DNA from 2 places in the Rossellomorea sp. GCM10028870 genome. Region 2 is predicted to be linked to the other one. Evidence: riboswitches for the same ligand, from Rfam matches in the RefSeq annotation. Region 2 holds a riboswitch; the other holds the start of a gene.
What was found. A riboswitch is a leader RNA that binds a small molecule or an ion and turns the genes downstream of it on or off. The one in region 2 is predicted to bind cobalamin.

Region 1: another riboswitch for cobalamin. It lies ahead of ACFQWC_RS09070 (ribonucleoside-diphosphate reductase subunit alpha); the one in region 2 lies ahead of ACFQWC_RS12550 (hypothetical protein).

Annotation. Positions count from the first base shown of each region.
Region 1 is NZ_JBHTGN010000001.1:1,764,758-1,768,257, reverse strand. It holds gene ACFQWC_RS09075 (SurA N-terminal domain-containing protein) at 1-188, opposite strand, end outside; cobalamin riboswitch at 857-1,037, shown strand; gene ACFQWC_RS09070 (ribonucleoside-diphosphate reductase subunit alpha) at 1,184-3,430, shown strand; gene ACFQWC_RS09065 (ribonucleotide-diphosphate reductase subunit beta) at 3,450-3,500, shown strand, end outside.
Region 2 is NZ_JBHTGN010000002.1:356,668-360,167, reverse strand. It holds gene ACFQWC_RS12560 (ring-cleaving dioxygenase) at 1-764, shown strand, start outside; gene ACFQWC_RS12555 (IDEAL domain-containing protein) at 1,006-1,230, opposite strand; cobalamin riboswitch at 1,476-1,673, shown strand; gene ACFQWC_RS12550 (hypothetical protein) at 1,849-2,073, shown strand; gene mmgD (citrate synthase) at 2,074-3,189, shown strand; gene prpD (2-methylcitrate dehydratase) at 3,292-3,500, shown strand, end outside.

The DNA.
Region 1 (3,500 bases), on a different contig from region 2:
TTTTGTTCATCCATTTTCTTCTGCATTTCTTCCATCTGCTTAGCTTGCTCCTCTTGAGCCTGTCCATCGCTTTTTTCTTCTGTCTTCGCTTTATCTTCAGCTTGTTTTTGGCTCTCCTCGTTCGAACCGCAAGCGGCTAGTCCAATCGTTAGTAATGCTAATAGTAAAGTCGTTAATAATTTTTTCATAATAGACTCCTTTCAGAACTAAGGTGTGATTTCGAAAAAAATCACTTAATGCGCATTTTAAATGAAAAAACCGTAAAAAGAAAGTATTTAAGCTGAAAAGTATTGATTGTAATAAGGTTGAAATACATTAAATTGCTTATATGGTCCCTCTTTCACTATTGTGTATGCGGTTACATTTGAACTGAAAGCTCCCGGGTAGAAATGAAATTGTAAGAGGATTTTCACATACATTAAAGCCGAACTAAAAAAAAGAGGCTGTTTAAATCGAGTTCATTCTCCATTTAAACAGCCAATAAAAAATATTGGGGACCAAAGAATACTGTCAAACAACCTTCTATTTGAATTATAGAGAGTGGGAACATTTTCTTCAACTAACATGTAGGAAGGTGTCGGCTGACTAGTGTCCATTTGAAGGTTGTATTCAATCTTCTCCTATTCTTTTCATGGAAAATAATAATTATAAGCATATTTCATAGGAAGGATTTATCCTTCCTTCTGTTCAACTTATTACAACTCTTGACTTTACGAGTGTAATAGAGTGATACTATTAAAAGATTTCAACTTCTAAACAAAGTGAATAGTTCCACTTGTAAATTCATTTTTAATCGTTTATGATGATACAGAACACAACATTTAGTGTTATGTTTGATGATTTTAACAATATATTGATTATAACCTGTGAATAGGGTGTCTGAATGGACTTAAAAGGGAATCCGGTGTGAATCCGGAGCTGTCCCCGCAACTGTAAGTGCTGACGAAATAAGGAACTGCCACTGTCTTATACGATGGGAAGGCCTTAGAGTAGGGTGAAGCATGAGTCAGGAGACCTGCCTTATTTATTCACGTGTTATCTTCTTCGGGAATTGGGAGGATAAAGCGAGGATTGTAATAGGCTTTAAGTCTATGTACATATCTCCGTATATATTAGGCCCATCCTTCTGAAGGATGGGCTTTTTTGAATCCTATCCACACTGTATAAATTGGGAGGAATATTTATGTCAATCGTATCACAAGAGCAGCGACTAATAGTGGAAGCAGAGGAGATTATAACAAGTCTCCACAGTCGTTTTCCACAGCTCCATTTTAAAGAATTCGATGAAAAGATTTTTATGTATGCTAACGGACAGTCTGTACTGAGTAAAGAAAAGCTTTATCATTTCATGATTCTCACTGCAGTTGAACGTATTTCTGCCCATGAACCCGATTGGACCTATGTGGCTGCAACACTTTATTTAAAAAACCTTTATCGTACAGTTGCTAATTCCAGGGGAATTGAAAAAGACAAGTTATACAGTTCCTTTAATAAATCAATTCACGAGTTGACTGATCGGAAATTATATACGTCAGCCCTGCTCGAATCTTATACAAAAGAAGATATAGACTTCCTGGCAACGATCATGGATTCATCTAAAGATCAATTGTTTACTTACATAGGGATCGTCACATTAACAGAGCGGTATTTAACAAAATCCCATGATGGAAAGATTCTTGAATTACCACAAGAGCGATTATTGATCATTGCCATGACTCTCTTTATGAACGAACCGCGTGATAAGCGGATGGCGCTCATTCAGGAAGCGTATTGGGCACTATCCAATTTGTATATGACGGTAGCCACCCCTACATTCGCCAATGCGGGGAAAAGTCATGGTCAGTTATCAAGTTGTTTTATTGATACGGTGGCAGATGATTTAAGGAGCATTTATGACAGCAATACAGATGTTTCCACATTAAGTAAAAACGGTGGAGGCCTGGGTATCTATTTAGGGAAAGTCCGAAGCAGAGGAAGTGATATTAAAGGCTTCAAGGGTGTAAGTTCAGGTGTTATTCCATGGATGAAGCAATTAAATAACACGGCCGTATCGGTTGATCAATTAGGCCAGCGTCAAGGAGCAATCGCTGTATATTTAGATGTATGGCATAAGGATATTTTTCCTTTTCTTGATACGCGATTAAATAATGGAGATGAAAGGCAGCGTACTCATGACCTCTTCACAGGTGTCAGCTTACCTGATTTATTTATGGAGCAAGTGGAGAAAAGAGGGGAATGGTATTTATTTGATCCTCATGAAGTGAAAATAGGCATGGGTTTTTCACTGGAAGATTACTATGACGAAAAGGATGGAGAAGGCTCGTTCAGGGATAAGTACTGGGAGTGTGTAGAAAACCCTGACCTTTCAAGGGAAGTGGTCCCAGCGATTGAAATTTTCAAGCGGATCATGATTTCCCAGCTTGAAACGGGAACACCCTATATGTTTTACCGAGATACAGTCAATCGGCTAAATGCCAATCAGCATAAGGGGATGATTTACTGCAGTAATTTATGTACGGAAATCGCCCAGAATATGAGTGCGACCATTATGGAAGAAGAGGTCATAAAGGACGGGAAAATCATTACCTATAAATCTCCGGGAGATTATGTCGTCTGTAATCTGGCATCTGTTTCTTTAGCTAAAACGGTAATGGATGATGAGCTGGAAAGAGTGGTGTCCATAGGAGTAAGATTACTGGATAATGTCATTGATATAAATAAACTTCCAGTCCTGCAAGCCCAACTGACAAACAGGCGCTATAGAGGGATTGGATTAGGAACCTTTGGGTGGCATCACCTTCTTGCTTTAAAAGGGTTGAAATGGGAGAGCGATGAAGCCGTTGATTATTGTGATTCCTTATACGAGGATGTTGCCTATTACACGATTAAAGCCAGTCATGAATTAGCAATAGAAAAAGGATCTTATCCATATTTCAGCGGTTCAGATTGGTCCACCGGAGAGTATTTTTCCAAAAAAGGATATTCAGGACCAAGGTGGAATGTACTCAGGGAGGAAGTTTCTACTAAAGGGATACGAAACGGATATTTAATGGCCGTCGCCCCTAATTCATCCACCTCGATCATAGCCGGATCCACAGCAAGTATAGATCCTTTGTTCAGATTAGAGTACTCAGAAGAAAAGAAAGATTATAAGATTCCTGTTACAGCCCCTGATTTATCACCTAAGACAACCTGGTATTACAAAACGGCCTATAACGTAGATCAGCACTGGAGTATTAAACAAAATGAGAAGAGACAGCGTCATATAGATCAGGGAATATCGTTTAACTTGTATGTGCGAAATGATATCAAGGCGATAGAGTTATTATCTCTTCATTTAGATGCATGGAAGTCAGGGTTGAAAACGACCTATTATGTGAGATCAACATCTGTTTCGAATTTTGAAGAATGTGAAAGCTGCCATAGCTAACCGGGAGGAAGATGATAACGTGAATGGATTGAAGAAGCGAATCTTAATAGATTCAGAGGCACCAAATAAA
Region 2 (3,500 bases):
CGATCATCACATTCTTTCCATGGGCTGGTGCCTATCAAGGCAAGATCGGGGACGGGCAGGTGGGAGTGACATCGTATGTCGTTCCAAAAGGCGCAATGGGCTTCTGGGAAGAGAGACTCGAAACGTTCAGTATTCCGTTCACGAAAATGGAACGATTCGGTGAAGAGTATTTGGAGTTCGATGATCCACATGGACTTCACCTGGAAATCGTGGAACGGGAAGAAGGAGAAGCAAATACCTGGACGCATGGAGGGGTGACACCTGAAGTTGCCATCAAAGGTTTCGGCGGTGCGACTCTCTTATCGTCTCAACCGAATCAAACGGCTGATCTATTGGAAAACGTCATGGGGCTCGAACTCGTCGGGGAAGAAGGAGATTTCAAACGCTTCCGTTCACCTGCTGATATCGGTAACATCATCGACCTGAAATTAACCCCGATCGGACGCGGTCAGGCAGGCGTCGGCACCGTTCATCACATTGCCTGGCGTGCAGTCGATGACAGAGACCAACTGGAATGGCAAAAGGTCGTGGCTGACAATGGATACCGCGTCACACCGGTACAGGACCGCCAATATTTTAACGCAATATATTTCCGGGAGCACGGTGAAATCCTGTTTGAAATCGCAACGGATCCTCCCGGGTTTGCACATGATGAATCCCAGGAAACGATGGGGAATAGCTTGATGCTTCCGGAGAGATACGAGGCTCATCGGGAGCAAATTGCACGGACATTGATTCCGATTGAGGTTCGGGAACTGGATTGAGAGAAGGACGGTTCGCATGCTGAGGGCAAGTGGACCGTCCTTTTGGTTATTATAATGAAGAAATACCACAACCTGGCATGATTACGGGAGTGGAAAATAATTTATTTGGGATAAAACATCGGCACGCCGGGGGCAGACCGCCGTATTCGGTGCAATCATAAAAAACAATGCCCCTGCCAAAATCAGCAAGAGCACTGTTCCCATTAGAAACCAACTGGCTTATTTATATCTTATGAATCGTTTATACTGTTACATCCTTTTCCTCGTGATCTTTACGGATCTGATTTAACTCCTCCGTCAGCCGCAGGAATTCCTCTTTGTTTCGATCACGTAATGATTGGTCGATTTTCTGTTCGAGTTGCTCTTTCCGGAATGTTAGCAGGGCCTTGTCCAAAATCATTTCTGCAAAAAGAGAGTCTATGCCGGGTACCTCGGACTGTGGTGAATTTAGCAAATACTTCTTCATGAAAAATCAACTCCTTGACCTTTTTTCTATTATACTAACCATTGTCTCAATATTCAAACATTTTAAACGAAAAAATTAAATTATTTCAAGGAAAGGAGGTTGCAAACCAGTTACATTAAGGTTTTGTTAAGTTTGCTAGATTTGTAGTAACGTCTAAAAAAACTCCAGATTTCAAAAGGAAAATATATCAATTAATAAAATTGTTTGTAATTTTTAGAAATATTTGATATGTTTGATTGGAAAACTGAATACGTGTAGAAGCAGGTGTAGAGGGATGTGACGATCCTCTACTTAATAGGGAAGTTCGGTTAGAGTCCGACGCTGTCCCGCAACTGTAATTGGGAGCGATTCGAAAAAGCCACTGTCTTTAGAAATTTGAAGATGGGAAGGTTCGGAGAGTGATGATCATAAGTCAGGAGACCTGCCTGTTTCAGCACACATCAATACCTACGAGGATAGGGGGTGTTAAGTGCGAACGAGTGATCAACATTTTTTGTTTTGGCTTTTTGGGGTAACAGAAAATGTTTATTTAAGCATCAGTTCGATCTTAACAACTTCTTTTTAGAAGTTGTTTTTTATTGTCGATTTTTAAACAAGACGGATTCGAGGTGAACTTCTTTGTATGGAACAGTTGAGTATTTTACCGATTACTTCAAAACGTGCATTATGAACAACTTCAGTGGAGAAAAGCCACTTATGCTTCCTTCTAATTATCAGCGATTGACAGAAGAAATCATAATGCGGATAGAAAAAAGAGAAGAAAAAGAAGTTTGTCTGAGCAATCTTGAAAGGGCTTACAACAAAATAAATGATGAGTTATTTGGAGATAGGAGGAAGAGATGATTGGAAGCTAAAGAAAAATTTTTCCCCGGACTTGATGGTGTTGTTGCAGCAGAAACAAAGATCTCGTTTTTAGATACGGTACAAAGTGAAATTGTCATCCAGGGTTATGACCTTATTAAACTATCACAATCTAAAGAGTACATGGATATTGTCCATTTACTGCTGGAAGAGAGTTTACCTGATTCTGCAGAGAAAGAAGCGGTGGAAAAGGTGTTGAAAGGTGAATATGAAATACCTGGGGAACTGATTGAAATATTCAAACAGCTTCCTGGAAATACACATCCCATGGATGGGCTTAGAACAGGAATTTCAGCTCTTGCAGGATATGACAACAAACTCGATGATCGTTCATTACCCGTGAATAAAGGGCGGGCTTATCAACTTCTTGGAATGGTGCCCAACGTTGTGGCGAATAGCTATCGAATCATTCAACAAATGGAGCCGATCCGTCCAAACGAAGATCTATCATACAGTGCAAATTTCTTTTACATGATCACTGGGCGAGTCCCTTCTCTACTGGAAGAAAAGATATTTGACCGCTCTTTAGTCCTTTATAGTGAGCATGAGATGCCGAATTCCACTTTCACGGCAAGGGTGATCGCGTCTACTCATTCTGATTTATACGGTGCCTTAACCGGTGCGGTGGCTTCCTTAAAAGGGAACCTGCACGGAGGAGCGAATGAAGCGGTTATGTACATGCTTAATGAAGCAGGCAGTGTGGAAGCATTTGAAGAGTTGCTCGAAATGAAAATGATGAAAAAAGAAAAAATCATGGGGTTTGGGCATCGCGTGTATATGAAGAAGATGGACCCGAGGGCATTAATGATGAAGGAAGCGTTAAAAGAACTATGTGATTTAAAAGGCGACCACCTTTTATATGAAATGTGTGAAGCTGGTGAGAGAGTAATGGAGAGAGAGAAAGGAATCTATCCGAATCTTGATTATTATGCAGCTCCGGTCTATTGGATGTTGGGGATACCGATTCCACTATATACTCCAATCTTCTTTAGTGCCAGAACAGTCGGACTTTGTGCGCATGTTATTGAGCAGCACGCCAATAATCGACTCTTCCGTCCGCGAGTACATTATACAGGCGAGCGACGTGTATTTAATTAAACAACTGGGGAGTTGTAACGTCGTCCGCCTGATGCAAATGGATATTTTGGCGAATACCCATTTATATCATAAATAACTTTTAACAGAAAAGGAAGGTATCTCATGTTGAAAACGAACGAAACGACGAAAACCGATGTGTTATTGGAAGAAATAGCCGATTACGTATTAGATAGAGACATCACAAGTACGGAAGCATATGAAACGGCACGCTATGTATTGTTTGATACGCTTGGATGCGGAATTCTTGCTTTGAAATACCCGGAATGTACGAAGCTTCTGGGACCTGTCGTACCCGGGACAATTGTACCGAA